4 regions of the Microvirgula aerodenitrificans DSM 15089 genome follow, and region 4 is predicted to be linked to each of the others. Evidence: predicted binding sites of a transcription regulator. Region 4 holds the regulator's gene; each other region holds the start of a gene.
The links. The regulator sigma-54, encoded in region 4, starts transcription at its own class of promoters, with help from an activator protein. The targets are predictions, from matches to a motif close to CTGGCACGCTTCATGCTT.
Positions count from the first base shown of each region.

Region 1 (4,120 bases), on a different contig from region 4:
CACCGGCGGCCTGCTGTGTCGCGGGCGAAAACTCCTGGAACAGCCCGGCGGCCGGCTGTGCGCCGCCAGCCGCTTCTGCCGGCGCGGCCGCAGCCTCGCCTTCAGGCGGCGCGTCGGTGGCACTTTGCTGTTCGGCCATTGCGGAGGCCCAATCGTCCATCGTCACTTCGTCGTTCATGTCTTATCGATCTCGTTTGCGTCGGATTGCTCGCCACTCAACTGCCATGAGCCAGCGCTTGTTCACTCAGTTCCTGCGCGCCGGCCAGGACTTTTTCGACCTTCAGCGCGTATTGACCGCCGGAGGTGCCATAACCGCACTCCAGCACCGGGATGCCGGACACGTCAGCCACCACCGTCGAGGCGATATCGACCGGGATCACATCGCCCACTTTCAGGTTCAGGATGTCGCCCAGCGCGACCTCGGTTTCGGTCAGCGTGGCAACCAGCTCGACCTCGGCGATCTGCACCTGTTTCGACAGCAGGTTGACCCAGCGGTTGTCGACTTCGGTCCGGTCGGCCGCCATGGTCGACGACAGCACGTCGCGGATCGGCTCGATGGTCGAGTACGGCATGCAGACGTGGAAGTCGCCGCCGCCCGCGCCCAGCTCGATGCGGAAGGTCATCGACACCACGACTTCGGTCGGCGTGGCGATGTTGGCAAACTGGGTATTCATTTCGGAACGCATGTAGTTGAACTCGATCGGATAGACCGGTTCCCATGCCTTCTGGTACTCGTTGAACACCACGTCCAGCAGTCTGCGGATGATGCGCTGCTCGGTCGCGGTAAAGTCGCGCCCCTCGACCCGCACATGGTAGCGACCGTCGGAGCCGAACAGGTTGTCGACGATCAGGAACACCAGGTCGGGATCGAAAATTAGCAGCGACGTCCCGCGCAGCGGCTTGACGTGGCACAGGTTGAGGTTGGTCGGCACCACCAGGTTGCGGATGAACTCGCTGTACTTGTGGACCTTGACCGGCCCCACCGAAATTTCGGCGTTGCGGCGGATGAAGTTGAACAGGCCGATACGCAGGTTGCGCGCGAAACGCTCATTGATGACTTCGAGCGTCGGCATCCGGCCGCGCACGATGCGTTCCTGCCGCCCGATCTCGTAATTGCGGACATCGGGCGAACTGGCGTCGCCGACATCGTTGTCGTTGCCGGTAACGCCGCGCAGCAGCGCGTCGACCTCTTCCTGCGAGAGGATGTCGTCGGACATGATTACTGCAACTGAACGATGAAGGACGTGAATACTACCGAGCGCACGACGTCGGCGTGGCCGGAATCAGCGAGCGACTCGTTGATGACGCTGCGGATCTGCGCCTTCAGCCGGGCCTTGCCTTCGGCCGTGGCCACATCGGCCGAGGTCTTGCTGGACAGCAGCAGGATCAGGTTGCTGCGGATGCGCGGCATGTAGGCCGAGATCAGCTCGGCGTCGCCCGGCTTGCCGAGTTCGACCTGCAGTTCGGTCTGCAGCATCGTGCCCGGATCGGACAGGTTGACGACGAAGGTGTCGATCTTGCTGAACGTCGGCGCGGCCGGCGCGGCGGCGGCTTCTTCAGCCTTCGGCTTGCTTTCGCCATTGCCGTGCGCCAGGAACAGATAGCCGACAGCGCCAGCGAGCAACAGGACAACTCCGACCAGCGCGCCAATGACCAGCATTAGTTTTTTACCGCCCGCTGCCGGTTGAGCTTCTGTCAAAGATGCCATGTGCAATACCTGTAAAGATTTGTAAATACGTATTTTCGCGTAATTGTCGCTTGCCGACTAGCGTATCACGCAAATACGCTGACTCTTCCATCATCCTTGCCGGTCGCAGGCTGGATAACTGTTGTCGTCACCCCCGCGCCGGCATTGCCATCCAGCGAAAAACTGCCGTCGCCGCGGCCGGACGAGGACTGCCCGCCCTGTTGCGCAAATGACGACGCGCTCTGCTGATCGCGCTGCCCGCTCGACACCTGCGCATCGGCAAGCTGGATGCCCTGCCCGGCCAGTTGCTGCGCCAGGCGCGGCAGGTTCTGTTCCAGTACATCCCTTGTATTCGGCACGGCGGAGACAAAATTGAGCGTCAACTGATTTTCCGCGCCGAACTTCAGCGTGACCTCGATCGGCCCCATTTTTTCCGGGTTCATCTGCAGGCGAGCCCCGTCGAGCTTGTGCTGCGCCAGCAGGGCGACGTGCTGGCCGAGCTCCTGGCCCCATTGCGGGCTGGTCACCGGCTGCTGCATCTGCAGTGCCAGCGGGGCCGGAGCGGCGGCAGTCGGCGCGGTCTGTCCGCCATTGGCGATATGGGCCAGTGCCGAGGCCGCCTGCTGCGGCGTGGCGGCGCTGGCGACGGTGGCCGCACCGGAGGATCGGGCCGCCGCCTGCAGTTCGCTGCCGAAGTCCACCGGTTGCTTGCTCTCGACCGGCGCGGTTTCGTCCAGCGTGGCTTTTGCCACGCCCTGGGTGCCGGGCTGCGCAGCCCGGCCCGCGGCAGCGGTGGTGGCGGCAGCACGCTGCGCGGCAGCATCCTGGACGGTCTTGCCGCCGTCCTGTGCCGGTACCTGAGCCTGGCCCTGTGCATTGCGCGCCGCCACAGCGGCACGGTCGGCCGCCTGGGCGGCATTCTCCTCGCTGTCACCGCTGGCGGCCACGACCGCGGCGCCCTCGTCCCTGCCCGTCAGGCGCAGGTCGGCCTGACCGTCGTCGCTGGCAGCCACGACCTGCTCGCCAACCGCGGTGTCGACGACCGGTTTGACCGGCTCGGTCAGCACCGGCGCGCCCAGCATGGCGGCAAGTGTTGCCGGATCGGGACGGACGTCCTTGCCGTCCGGCTCCCCGGTCTTGCTGTCCGCCTCGTCGACCACGGTGGTCTTGTCGGTCTTGCCCTTGCCGTCGAGCACGGCGATCTGTTCGTCGACCAGCTGTGTGAACGTGTTGTCCGGCGTGGACGGTCCTTTTCCTGCCGAAGCGGTCTTGCTGCTGGCGGCAGACTGCGCCTGGGCGACGGTCGGGGTGGAAAGCGAAATACTCATGGCAGGCAGGCCCAAGGTTAGGTACACAACAGACAACAGCAATGCAAGAATCATGCCTGAAAAAATGCGCCATGCGGCGCAAGAAACGATCCGGAATTCCAGTCGCGGCCTAGCGTGGACGGCGGAAACCGCGGGTGGCCAGTTCGTCGGTCAGCTTCTGCTCGCGCCGCGCCTTGACCGCCTGTTCGCGCTGCGCGGCCTGCTCGTCGAGGGTTTCGAATGCCTTCAGTTTCTTGCGCTCGGCCAGCCAGCGGGTGCGCGTGGCTTCGCACTCCGCCTCGCGCAGAACCAGTTCCTCGCGCTGGGCATTCACGGCAGTCTCGATGCGTTCGAGAAAGTGCTGATAGTCGGCCCACTGCACGGCCGACATGCCGGTGCTGGCACGCTGGATGCGCTGCATGCGGTATTCGGCCAGAAACTGCTCCAGTTGCGCGAGTTTCTGCCCGGCCTGGACCAGACGCTGCTGTGCCTGGCCCATCAGTTTGGCGGCGGCGTCGGTGCGATCGGTCGCCAGCCGGGTCAGCAGTGCGTAACGGCTGTTCATGCCGGGCTCACTGGCCCGTGACCTGCACCAGCCCGGCGAGCGAGGTCTCGAAGTCGCTGGCCTCGCCGGCCGGCTGGATCAGGTAGGCATTCATGGCCGGTTCGAGGCGGATGGCCTCGTCCAGCAGGCGGTCGGCGCCGGGCACGTAGGCACCGACGCTGATCAGGTCCAGGTTGCGCTGGTAGCGCGAATAGAACTGCTTGAAGCGGCGGGCGGCGTCCAGGTGTTCCTGCGGGACGACGTCGGCCATGACCCGGCTGATCGACTGTTCGATGTCGATGGCCGGATAGTGGCCGGATTCGGCCAGCCGGCGACTGAGCACGAAGTGGCCGTCGAGAATGGCCCGTGCACTGTCGGCAATCGGGTCCTGCTGGTCATCGCCCTCGGACAGCACGGTATAGAACGCGGTAATCGAGCCACCGCCCGGCCGGCCGTTGCCGGCCCGCTCGATCAGTTGCGGCAGCTTGGCGAACACGGACGGCGGATAGCCTTTGGTGACCGGCGGTTCGCCGATGGCCAGGGCGATTTCGCGCTGGGCCATCGCATAGCGGGTCACCGAGT
Region 1 is NZ_JHVK01000001.1:160,276-164,395, reverse strand. Features, by position in the region: gene fliN (flagellar motor switch protein FliN) at 1-178, opposite strand, end outside; gene fliM (flagellar motor switch protein FliM) at 216-1,217, opposite strand; gene Q352_RS0100725 (flagellar basal body-associated FliL family protein) at 1,220-1,660, opposite strand; gene Q352_RS0100720 (flagellar hook-length control protein FliK) at 1,774-3,015, opposite strand; gene fliJ (flagellar export protein FliJ) at 3,125-3,559, opposite strand; gene fliI (flagellar protein export ATPase FliI) at 3,567-4,120, opposite strand, start outside.
Region 1: a site for sigma-54 is predicted at 3,057-3,074, ahead of Q352_RS0100720 (flagellar hook-length control protein FliK). Genes of this name have one in related genera too.

Region 2 (4,120 bases), on a different contig from region 4:
GCGGTAAATCGTGTCGTGTTCGATGGCCAGCTTCATGACGGGCTCCCGGCAGAAAAGGAATCGGAGCGGCGTGCGCGGCCGCGCATCAGCCGGCTTCCAGATAGGCGGTCTGGATCGCTTCGCCGAGTTCGGCCGAACGCGCCAGGAAACCGGTCAGCCATTCGTGCAGTCCCTCGGCCAGGATCTCGTCAACCGCCCCGTACTCGAGGCTGATCGCCAGTTGCCCGGCCAGTTGCTTGGCAATGCGGCCGGCATCTTCCCCGCCCTGCCCGCCCCTGACCTCGGCCAGGTTGGACCAGATTTCGGCATAGCAGGCGCGCAGCGAACGCGGCACGTCCGGACGCAGGATCAGCAGTTCGGTCACCCGCCGTGCATCCAGGCTGTCGCGATAGGCAGCGTGATAGGCCTCGAACGCCGACAGCGAACGCAGCAGCGCACTCCAGGCGTAGAAGTCCGGTGCGCTGTCCTCGGCGGCTTCGGCCACCAGATGCGACTTCACGTCCAGCAGCCGCGCAGTATTGTCGGCTCGCTCGATAAAGATGCCGAGACGGATAAAGCAGAAGGCGTCATTGCGCTGCAGGGTGCCGTGCGTCGCGCCGCGGAACAGGTGCGAGCGCTCCTTCACCCAGTCGAAAAACGACGACACGTTCGGCACGCCGCGCGCGGGCAGCGTACGGCCTTCGAGCCAGGTGGCATTGATCGCCTCCCACATTTCCGCCGTGATCTGGCCACGCACCGCATGGGCGTTTTCGCGCGCGGCCTTGATGCAGCTGAGCACCGAGGACGGGTTGTCCAGATCCAGCGCCATGAAGTCGAACAGCCGTTCGACGTCCAGTTGAACCTGCTTGGCCTCGAAGGCCTGCAGCGAGCCGGTCACCACCAGCGGCGCATTCAGTTCGATGCCGCTGCCGCGCGATTGCGGCAGCAGCGACAGCGAGTGGGTGACATCAAGCATGCGCACCAGATTTTCGGCGCGCTCCAGGTATCGGCTCATCCAGTAGAGCTGGGCAGCAGTGCGCGAGAGCATGGGATCGGTTCCGTAGTCTTTAGAGGGAGGGGCCGGATTCCAGCACCCAGGTGTCCTTGGTGCCGCCGCCCTGTGACGAGTTCACCACCAGCGAACCGGCCTTCAGCGCGACCCGGGTCAGCCCGCCGGCCACCATCGAAATCTCGCGGCCGGTCAGCACGAACGGTCGCAGGTCGATATGGCGTGGCGCGATGCCGCTGTCGACAAAGGTCGGGCAACTCGACAGGCACAGCGTCGGCTGGGCAATGTAATTGGCCGGTGCGGCTTCTATCCGGCGGCGGAAATCGTCGATTTCCTGCCGGCTGGCCGCCGGGCCGACCAGCATGCCGTAGCCGCCGGCACCATGGACTTCCTTCACGACCAGCTCGGGCAGGTGGGCCAGCACGTGTGACAGGTCTTCCGCACGCCGGCACTGCCAGGTCGGCACGTTGTACAGAATCGGCTCCTCGCCAAGGTAGAAGCGGATCATGTCCGGCACGAACGGATAGATCGACTTGTCGTCGGCCACCCCGGTGCCGATCGCATTGGCCAGGATCACCGTGCCCTGACGATAGGCGGACAGCAGTCCCGGCACGCCAAGCATCGAGTCACTGCGGAAGGCCAGCGGGTCGAGAAAGGCGTCGTCGATGCGACGGTAGATCACGTCGACCCGCTGCGGCCCCGCCGTGGTGCGCATGAACACGCCGTCGTCGTTGACGAACAGGTCCTGGCCCTCGACCAGCTCAACCCCCATCTGCTGGGCCAGGAACGCATGCTCGAAGTAGGCCGAGTTGTACGGCCCCGGCGTCAGCACCACCACCGTCGGCGCCTCGACCTGGCTTGCATGGCGCAGCGTGTTCAGCAGCAGGGTCGGATAGTGCTCGACCGGGGCGACCGGATAGCGGGCGAACAGCTCCGGGAACAGCCGCATCATCATCTTGCGGTTTTCCAGCATGTAGCTGACGCCGGACGGCACGCGCAGATTGTCTTCCAGCACGTAGTAGCCACCGTCGGCGTGACGGATCAGGTCCACCCCGGCGATATGGGTATAGATGTCGTGCGGCAGGTCCAGCCCCTGCATCGCCGGCTGGTACTGGGCATTGGCAAACACCTGCTCGGCCGGAATCAGCCCGGCGCGAACGATGTCATGGTCGTGATAGATGTCGTACAGAAAGCGGTTCAGCGCACTGACCCGCTGGCGCAGGCCGGCTTCCAGCATCCGCCACTCGTCGGCCGGCACGATACGCGGCACGGTGTCGAACGGGATCAGCCGCTCGGCGCCGGCTTCGTCGCCGTAAACGGCAAAGGTGATCCCGGCCTTGTGGAACAACAGATCGGCTTCGGCATGCTTGTCCGCCAGCCACTGCGGCGTATGCGCATGCAGCCAGTCGGCAAACGGCTGGTAGTGCGGGCGCACGGCGCCCGAGGCAAGCAGCATTTCGTCGTAATGCGCCGGTGCCGGCAAGGTAAGCGCGTGCATGGCTGCTCCCGTGTCTGATTCGCCGCAGGGGTGCGGCGTACGCTCCACGCAGACGCAAATGCCGTGCCAGCACGGCGGTTACGCACGGGAAGACGCTGTCAGATCATCATAGATGGCAGCCGGGCCTGACCTGCGCGCGGCGCCTGCAGTCAGTGCGCGGCGCGCTCGAACAGGGTCAGGTGTTCCGACGTGTCACCCTCCTGACTGCCTCGCCAGAACAGCGCCCAGCCCGATGGTAGCGGCATCGGCGCGCCCCGGGTTTCGGCCAGCAGCTAGCGGCAGTACTACCAGTCTGGCAGCAATCGGTTCAGATAGCGCCGTGTCCGGCAAGCGGGCAGCAGCACCGGCAGCAGCACGCTGCTCAGGGCAAAGATCGCCGGAATGAACAGCCCCTTGCTCATCGCGGCCATGCCGACCCCCAGCCCCAGCCAGACCGCATCACGCCGGCGCACAGCGCAACATCGGTAAACAGGTCGTGCACGTGCTTGATCATGCCGACCGAGCCGAGATACAGCGCCAGCGTCATCAGCACCCACCGGTCAGTCAGTCGTGCCGCAGCAAACGAGGCCCGGGCAAACAGCGTGGCAAAGACCGCCGCCAGCCCGGTGTAAAAGGCGCTGGCCAGCCGTGCGGCGTCATGCAGTGGCAGGACGGGTCGAAGCCAGTGGGCAAACAGCGTTGCCGTCCAGTAATACAGCGGCGGTTTTTCCAGAAACGGCTGGCCGGCATTGGTCGGCACCAGCAATTGCCCGCTTTCGACCATATGCTGAATGATGCCGAAGCTGTAGGCCTCGTCCTGTTTCCAGGGGGTATGGCCAAGCGTGCCGGGCAGCAGACAGACCAGCAGGGCGCACAGCAGCCCGATGGCCAGCGGCCAGGACAGCCTGAGCCAGCCGCCCGTCCGCCATGTGTCGCGGACGGGGGAAGGGAGGGCGGCAATGGGGGAGCGGAAAACAGTCGGGCTCGAGCTCATGGCTGGGCAGGTCGCAAACAACAGTATTCGTGTCATTTTGCCCGACAGCAATTAGTGCTCAATGAGCGCTTTCATGCTGGCCGGCCCGGTTTTTTCCGCCAGGCGGAATTCGGCTGAAATAACAAATATCGCTAAATACCCAGATAGCAAATGTCGATATGATGTGCATGGGCAGAGACGCACCGGCCCGGACAGCAGGCCCGATCGCGAAGGAACGCCCTCCCCTTCGACACGGGGCCTGTCGCGCAGGCCGAAATAACGAACAGACAAGCTCGGTCCCGGAGACGCAAACGTGTTCACCCCCTTAGTCAAACTGGCAGGCAAGCTCAGGCGCGGCGCCCTGGCCTCGGCCGAACTGCAGGCGCTGGCGCAGGCCATCGATGCCGTGGTCAGCATTGACAGCCGAAACCGGATCACCTTCTTCAACGCGGCGGCTGAAAAGCTTTGGGGTTACCGTCGCGACGAGGTGCTGGGCCGGAACGTCAGTCTGCTGGTACCGTCCGACATCCGCCCGGTCCACGATTCGCTGATCAACCGCAACCGGGATACCGGTGTCGACCGCATTGTCGGCACCCGGCGCGAAATCCGCATCGAACGCAAGGACGGCTCCACGTTCTGGGGCAGCATGTCGCTGTCCAAGGTCCGGCTCGGCAAGAAAATC
Region 2 is NZ_JHVK01000027.1:26,947-31,066, reverse strand. Features, by position in the region: gene Q352_RS0116065 (transglutaminase family protein) at 1-36, opposite strand, end outside; gene Q352_RS0116060 (alpha-E domain-containing protein) at 86-1,027, opposite strand; gene Q352_RS0116055 (circularly permuted type 2 ATP-grasp protein) at 1,047-2,486, opposite strand; gene Q352_RS24355 (hypothetical protein) at 2,771-2,896, opposite strand; gene Q352_RS0116045 (ArnT family glycosyltransferase) at 2,884-3,459, opposite strand; gene Q352_RS21585 (EAL domain-containing protein) at 3,752-4,120, shown strand, end outside.
Region 2: a site for sigma-54 is predicted at 2,539-2,556, ahead of Q352_RS0116055 (circularly permuted type 2 ATP-grasp protein). Genes of this name have one in related genera too.

Region 3 (4,120 bases), on a different contig from region 4:
GGCGATGTCACCATCGCCATGCGCAACTTCCTGCGCCGCACCGGCAAGAAGAAGTTCAATCCCGGCACCTTCGCCGCCATGGCCTTCCTGAACGCCAAGGACCCGGCGACGATCAAGACCCTGCGCCGTTCGATGATCGGCTTCGGTTACAAGGCGCAGCGGCTGGGCGTGAAGGTTGCCGGTTCGCTGGGGCTGACCCGCTCGGTTATCGAGGCACCGCCGGCCACGGTCGGCCGCCCCGACGTCAAGGCACAGGTGGTGCACTTCTTCACCAAGCCGATGCCCGGCAATCTGCCAAAGAAGACCAGCCGCGCGCTGCTCGACATCGAAGATCCGGCCGTGGTGCCGGTGATCCGCAATCCGCAGCAGGCGGCCGAGGACAGCGAGGCAGTGTTCTACTTCCCCGGCTGTGGCTCCGAGCGTCTGTTCAGCCAGGTCGGCCTCGCCACCCAGGCCATGCTGTGGCATGTCGGCGCCCAGACCGTGCTGCCGCCCGGCTATCTGTGCTGCGGCTATCCGCAGAACGCGACCGGCAACGGCGACAAGGCCGACGTCATCACGACGGAAAACCGCGTGCTGTTCCACCGCGTCGCCAATACGCTGAACTACCTCGACATCAAGACGGTGGTGGTCAGCTGCGGCACCTGCTACGACCAGCTCGACAAGTACCAGTTCGACAAGATCTTCCCCGGCTGCCGCATCATCGACATCCATGAATACCTGCTGGAGAAGGGCGTCCACATTGAGGGACTGGCCGGGGTGCAGTATCTGTACCACGACCCGTGCCATACGCCGATGAAGACCCAGCAGCCGATCAAGACCGTCAACGGTCTGCTCGGTGGCGGCGTGGTGCAGAGCGAGCGCTGCTGCGGCGAGTCCGGCACCCTGGCGGTGTCGCGCCCCGACGTGTCGACCCAGCTCCGCTTCCGCAAGGAAGAGGAGATCAACCGGGCGCGCGATATCGCGGCGGAAAAGGCCGGCGAAGCGGCGCAACAGGTCAAGATCCTGACCAGTTGCCCGTCCTGCCTGCAGGGGCTGTCGCGCTATCAGGACAGCACCGGCATTGAAGCCGACTATATCGTGGTGGAAATGGCCAAGGCGGTGCTCGGTGACAACTGGATGGCCGACTATGTCGCCCGGGCCCGCGATGGCGGCGTGGAACGGGTGCTGCTGTAGACCGGTGCGATCGGGTGGCCTCCGGGCCACTCAATCGACGAAGATCTCGATCCGTTCCTTGCCTTTGCCGACGTTTTTGCGTTTCAGCGTGATCCGGCCGATTTCGCCGGTACGGCGCAGGTGGGTGCCGCCACAGGGCACCCGGCCGACGCCGGCGATTTCCCAGTAGCGCCGCTCGGCCGCTTCGTCGCTGAAGGCGCTGACGATCGGCTGATCGGCCGCGACCAGGCTCGCCAGGGCCGGTTCCAGCGCGGCGAACAGCACGCTGATATTGCTGTCATGCAGAAAGTCGATGCGCGCCTTGTCGGCGGCAATGTGAGCGCCGATCTTGCCGATGCCCGGCACCCGGGCGCTGACCAGCTCCAGCACGATCTCGGCGGCGAAATGCAGTCGCATCAGCCGGTAACGCCGGTCCCAGTCGATCTCGATCCGTGCCGGGTCGCCGGCGTTCAGCCCGTGCCCGTCCGCCAGCGTATACACGATGTCGCGCCCGGCCTTGCGTGCCGCCAGCACCGGCTGCCCGGCCAGTGTGCCGCTGTCGCTTTCCTGCCCGCCCGACTCCGCGTAGAAGATCGTCGCCTCGACGGTCACCTCGTTGCCGTTTACCGTCGCCACGCGGGTGTCGAGCCCGGTGCAGTACGGGTCCTGCCAGAATGCCTTGACGGTCATGCTCGCTCCTGCCGGGCCTGTGCCCGCTTTTTCCTATCGTCGTTCGGCGTCGCCCTGCCAGACTTCGCCTTCCACCAGTACCGAATGCGCCGGGCCGGCCAGCCACAACTGCCCGTCCTGGATTGTCGCCTGCAACTGCATCCCGCGCTGGGTCAGCGTGGTCAGCTGCGCCAGCGTGTCCGGCGGGATGCTGATCACGGTCAGGTTCTCCAGCCGGCTGACCTTGCTCTGCATGCCCTGCCACCAGACGTCGGCGGCACGACCGCCATAGCAGTACAGCCAGACCCGGTCGGCGCGGGCGCAGGCTTTTTTCAGCCGCTTCTCGTCCGGCTCGCCCAGATCGATCCACAGTTCGATCTCGTCGCCGTAGTTCTTCTGCCACAACTCGGGCTCGTCATCGGCGATCAGGCCCTTGGTAAAGGCCAGCCGCTCGCTGGCGTGCAGCGCGAACACGGCCAGTCGCAACATCATCCGTTCGTCGGTTTCCGACGGATGACGGGCCAGCGTCAGGCTGTGGCTGGCGTAATAGCCCCGATCCATGTCGGAAATATCGAGATCGGCTTTGAAAATGGTGGCTTTGAGCGCCATGGGGACTTCCGGGCAAAAGATCGAGTTTACCGGTCCGCGCGGCTTGCCGCCTTGTCTTGTGTGCCATGCTGGCGCGTTCCCGGCTTCCGTGGCAGGGTTTGCCACCCTGATATTGTCATTCCGGAGCCGCCATGCCGTCCCCCAGACTGGAAATCCACTATTGCACCCAGTGCCGCTGGCTGCTGCGCGCCGGCTGGATGGCGCAGGAACTGCTGACCACCTTCAGCGACGGCGAACTGGCCGAAGTCGCGCTGATTCCCGCGCGCGGCGGGCTGTTCCGCATTCTGCTCGATGGCGAGCAGCTATGGGATCGCAAGGAAGAAGACGGCTTTCCGGATATCAAGACCATCAAGCAGCGCGTGCGCGACCGCCTGTTTCCGGACCGCCCGCTCGGCCACAGCGACCGGCCCGGCAAGGCCGAAGCCGACTGAAATCGGGACCGGCCAGCAGTTGACGCCCAAGAATGGTGCCATGTGGTCGATATAGCGGATATTGGAAACAGCTAGAGAATGCCATGCTGATCAACACCAACACCGCCCAGACGACCGCCGCCCAGAGCGCCAGTGCCAAAACCGACGCGACGGCATCGGCGCAGGCGCAACGCCAGAGTGTGCTGGCGCCGCTGGTCGAGGATGTGCGTGTCACGCTGAGCAACGAGGCACGCAAGGCCAGTCTGTCGCTGAACACGCTGAGTCGCACCACCAGGAGTCAGGCCAGCGAGCAGTCCAAGGCCATGGCACGCCAGCGGCTGGAGCAGTTGAAGGAACGCGTGCGCCTGATGCGCCAGTTGATGATCGGCATGACGCCGGCACAGAAGAAGGCCATGGCGCCGCAATTGAAGGAAATGGCGCGCGAGCTCAAGCAGATTGCCCAGCAGCTCGGCCAGTCGAGCGGGGACTCGTCGTCGGCCAGCAGTGGCAGCGTGTCCGGTGGCAGCAGCGATGGCGGGGCGTCGGCCAGCGCCAGTGCCGATGCCTCCGGCGCGGCCTCAGCCGCCGCAGCGGCCGAGACCGGTGGCGAGTCCGCCGGCGCAGGCGATGAGGCTGCCGCGCAGGCCGCCGCCGAGGTGCCGGTCGACAGCGAGCCGGCTGCCGCCACCAGCGACGAGGGCGGCGAGGAAGACGGCAGCAGCGGCAACGACACCGGCAAGGAAGCCGCCACTGCGGCTGCGGCAGGCACCGCCGGCGCCACCGCCACCCAGGCCGAGCAGGACGCGAACCGCGCCGCCGGCACTGATCAGACCTCGCGGATTTCGCTGTCGCCGTCCAGTGAAAAGAAGCTGAACCTGTCGCCGGAAGATGCGGCCAAGATCCGCGAAGTCATGCAGATGCTGCGCAATATGGTCAAGGATGTGCGCCGCGCCGCGCCGAACGACGCTTCGGCGCGCGATGCCGACAAGATCCTCGCCTCGCTGAACGAGTCGATGTCCGGCGCCGGCATCAGCATCAATATCAAGGCTTGACGCGCGACAGCGGCAGTTCGTGATAATCCTCGCTGCGCGGCATGTCATCGAAGATGGCCTGCAGCTCGGCCGGCGGAGTGGTCAGTTTGCGCGTCGACAGGTCCAGCCACGCGCCGGCGACTTCGTAGTGCGCCGCCAGCTTGCCGTCGTCGCGTACCATCTGCTGACGCAGTACCCAGCGCTGATGGTCCGCTGACGAGGCCACCAGCACCACGTCGATATCCA
Region 3 is NZ_JHVK01000004.1:93,173-97,292, forward strand. Features, by position in the region: gene Q352_RS0105880 (DUF3683 domain-containing protein) at 1-1,176, shown strand, start outside; gene Q352_RS0105885 (alanyl-tRNA editing protein) at 1,207-1,845, opposite strand; gene Q352_RS0105890 (YaeQ family protein) at 1,879-2,433, opposite strand; gene Q352_RS24025 (Rdx family protein) at 2,565-2,864, shown strand; gene Q352_RS22190 (hypothetical protein) at 2,948-3,895, shown strand; gene Q352_RS0105905 (acyl-CoA thioesterase) at 3,885-4,120, opposite strand, start outside.
Region 3: a site for sigma-54 is predicted at 2,502-2,519, ahead of Q352_RS24025 (Rdx family protein). Genes of this name have one in related genera too.

Region 4 (4,120 bases):
CAGCGGCCTGTACAACAACGATACCGGCATCGCCTTCCTCGACGGCAAGGTCCGCGCCCGGCGAGAGCCTTCGGCGCAGCATCCGCTGCCGGCCACGCTGGACACCACCCGCTTGACCGTCGATACGCGCAAGCGCACCGCCGACACCCTGGCGCCGGCAATCTACGTCGAAGGCGGCAACCGCATTGACTCGGTGGGTTTCCACTACGCCGATGCCACCCAACAATACAAACTCAAATCGCGCGTCAGGATGACTTATGCTCCGCCGAAATCCGAATAATTCCTTCCGCCTCGCCGCAGGTGCCCTGATCGTCTGCAGCGCCCTCGCCGCCCATGCCGAAAAGGCCGACCGCAGCAAACCGATCAATATCGAAGCCGACCAGGCCAGTCTCGACCAGCAGAAGGGCGTGACCGTCTACGAAGGCAATGTGATCCTGACCCAGGGCACATCGAAGCTGACCGCCGCCAAACTGACGGTGAACCAGGACAAGGCCGGCAACCAGTACGGCACCGCCATCGGCAACCCGGCCACCTTCCGCCAGCGCCTCGACCCTGACAGCGACGGCAAGGTCGAGTGGATCAACGGCAAGGGCCAGCGCATTGACTACGACAACGCCAAGCAACTGGTTACAATCTATGACAACGGCAGAGTTCAGCGCGGTGGCGACGTCGTCACCGGCAATGTGATCATCTACGACGGCAAGACCCAGCAATTCCAGGCCACCGGCACCCGCAGCGATGCCCATGGCCAGGCAATGAAGGGCGGCAAGGGCCGTGTCACCGTGGTGATCCAGCCGCGTGAAAAGAAGGAAGGCGCCAATAAATGACGCAAGCCACCAGTCGCCTCAGCGTCCGCCACCTGCAGAAGCGCTACAAGAAGCGCACGGTGGTCCAGGATGTCTCGCTGGAAATCAACAGCGGTGAGGTCGTCGGTCTGCTCGGTCCGAATGGTGCCGGCAAGACAACCAGTTTCTACATGATCGTCGGCCTGGTGCCGGCCGATGCCGGCGACATCCATATCGACGATATCGATGCCAGCCATCTGGCCATCCACCAGCGTGCCCGGCTCGGCATCGGCTATCTGCCGCAGGAAGCCTCGATCTTCCGCAAGCTCACGGTTGAGGAAAACATTCTCGCCGTGCTCGAGCTGACCGGACTGAAAGGGGCGAAGATCCAGGAAGAACTGGAGCTGCTGCTCGACGATCTGAACATCGCCCACCTGCGCGACAACCCGGCGCTGTCGCTGTCCGGCGGCGAGCGCCGCCGGGTGGAAATCGCCCGCGCGCTGGCCATGCGCCCGCGTTTCATCCTGCTGGACGAACCGTTTGCCGGCGTTGACCCGATTGCCGTCATCGATATCCAGAAGATCATCTCCTACCTGAAGGAGCGCGGCATCGGCGTACTGATCACCGATCACAATGTTCGCGAAACCCTGCGCATCTGCGATCGGGCTTACATTATCAATGCCGGCAGCGTACTTGCCGCCGGCAAGCCCCAGGCGCTGGTCGAGGACGAAAATGTCCGCCGCGTCTACCTGGGCGAGCATTTCCACCTCTAGACAGCGGCCATGAAGCAAAGCCTCCAGCTCAAGCTGGGTCAGCAACTGACCCTTACGCCCCAACTGCAACAGTCGATCCGGCTGCTGCAGCTCTCGACGCTGGACTTGCAACAGGAAGTGGAACAGTTCATCGCCGACAATCCGCTGCTGGAGCGCGACGAGGGCCGTGACGAAAACGGCGCGGAAGTCAGCGATGCCGGCGAGATTGCCATCAACGGCCATGACGAGCCGCGTGAGCCACCGCAGCAGCAGGACGGGGCCGGCGGCAACGACGACAGCGCCACCGACCTGAACCTGGTCAACGACTGGTCCAGCTACGGCCGCAACGGCAGCGACGAAGACGACGACTGGGACCCGCACCAGAACCTGACCCGGGCCACCACGCTGCGCGAGCATCTGCTGGCGCAACTGGCCGAGCTGCCGCTGTCGGTCCGCGACCGGGCAATGGCGATGGTCATCATCGAGGAACTGGACGACGACGGCTACCTGCCCTGCCCGCTGGAAGAGCTTGCCGTCCATCTGCCGGCGGAACTGGAGATCGATCCCGACGAGCTGACCGTGGCGCTGACCCTGGTCCAGCAGTTCGAGCCGGCCGGTGTCGCCTCGCGCGATCTGACCGAATCGCTGCTGCTGCAACTGGCGGCCCGGCCCGAGTCGCCGGCCAGGCCGCTGGCGCAGGACATCGTCCGCCACCACCTGCCGCTGCTCGCCAACCGCGACTTCACCCGGCTGCGCCGCGCCACCGGCGCCGACGACGAATCGATCCGGCAGGCCCAGGCGCTGATCGCCTCGCTGAACCCGCGTCCGGCCGCCGGTTTCGGCAGCGGCGACACCCACTACGTGATGGCCGACGTGCTGGTCCGTCGCGATCGCAACGGAATCTGGCTGCCCCTCTTGAATCCTGCGACTCAGCCCAAATTGAAAGTAAATCAGCTGTACGCGCAGATGCTCAGCCGGCACCGCGGCGAGGCCGGACAATTGTCCGGCCGGCTGCAGGAAGCCAAGTGGCTGATCCGCAACATCGAACAGCGGGCCGACACTATACTCAGAGTGTCGCAGGTCATCGTCGAGCGACAGCAGGCGTTCTTTGATCAGGGTGAAGTCGCAATGCGCCCCATGGTGCTGCGCGACGTCGCCGACGAATTGGGATTGCACGAGTCGACCATCTCCCGCGTGACCAGCAGCAAGTATCTGATCTGTCCGCGTGGCGTGTTCGAACTCAAGTACTTCTTCGGCACGGCGCTGGACACCGATTCCGGCGGCGAATGCTCGGCTACCGCCATCAAGGCGCGGTTGCGCAAGCTGATTGCCGACGAAGACCCGCACAAACCGCTGTCGGACAGCGTGCTGGCCGAACGGCTCGGTGACGAGGGCATCCAGGTTGCCCGCCGCACCGTCGCCAAGTATCGCGAGGCATTGCTGATACCACCGGTAAACCAGCGGAAAACGATTTAACGCGCGTCAAGGCGCGCCCCCTGCGTATCCAGCAACATGGATACGCCAGCCCACCAGAAGGAGTTAGGGTATGAACCTGAACATCACCGGCGTCCATCTCGAAGTCACTCCGAGCCTGCGCGACTACCTGTCGGAAAAAATCGACCGCATCACCCGCCACGTCGATAACGTCATTGCCGTCAACGTCGCCCTCTCGGTCGAGAAACTCGACCAGAAAGTGACGGTCGACGTTCACCTGAAGGGCAAGGACATCCACGTCGAGGAAGTCGCAGCCGACATGTATGCGGCCATTGACCTGGTTGCCGACAAGCTGGACAGACAGGTGCTGAAGCACAAGGAGAAGAGTACGGATCACTTCTCGGACAAGGCGCACAAGGCACAGGAGCTGTCCGCCGGCTCCGAAGCCTGAGCCTGAAGAAGACTCACAAGGGCAAGCGCCCGCGGTCGTCGTGCCGCTGGCTCAGGCCTGACTGAAAGGGGGGGACTGCCGGAAACGGCAGTCCCCCCGTTTGATTGCGGGCCCTCGCGCCCGGAGGGGTGCCGGCACAGGCATTCCGCTGCCGGTCTGCCCTTTGCTGGTGCAGACCGGCCGGGGTGCCCACTAATGCGGCAGACGCTCCCGCCGTAACCGGCTAGAATGGCCCCGTTTTGATTACTCGTACTCGTTGACGACCATGAGTCTGATCGCAAAGATCCTGCCCAGCACCGACCACCTGCTCGTCGATCTCGACGTCAGCAGCAAGAAACGCGTGTTCGAGCATGTCGGCATCCTGTTCGAGAACGCCTACGGCATTGCCCGCAGCACCGTTTTCGACAGCCTGTTCGCCCGGGAAAAACTCGGCTCCACCGGACTCGGTCACGGGGTTGCCATCCCGCACGGTCGCGCCAAGGGGCTCAAGGACGTCGCCGGCTGCTTCATCCGCCTGAAATCCCCGATTCCGTTCGACTCGCCCGATGGCAAGCCGGTCAGCCTGCTGTTCGTGCTGCTGGTGCCCGAGCAGGCAACCGACCTGCATCTGCAGGTACTGTCGGAACTCGCACAGATGTTCAGCCGCCGCCAGCTGCGCGAAGCGCTGGCCGCCGCACCGGATGCCCAGACCCTGTTCC
Region 4 is NZ_KK211072.1:32,193-36,312, reverse strand. Features, by position in the region: gene lptC (LPS export ABC transporter periplasmic protein LptC) at 1-280, shown strand, start outside; gene lptA (lipopolysaccharide transport periplasmic protein LptA) at 258-827, shown strand; gene lptB (LPS export ABC transporter ATP-binding protein) at 824-1,558, shown strand; gene Q352_RS0118185 (RNA polymerase factor sigma-54) at 1,568-3,013, shown strand; gene hpf (ribosome hibernation-promoting factor, HPF/YfiA family) at 3,084-3,422, shown strand; gene ptsN (PTS IIA-like nitrogen regulatory protein PtsN) at 3,688-4,120, shown strand, end outside.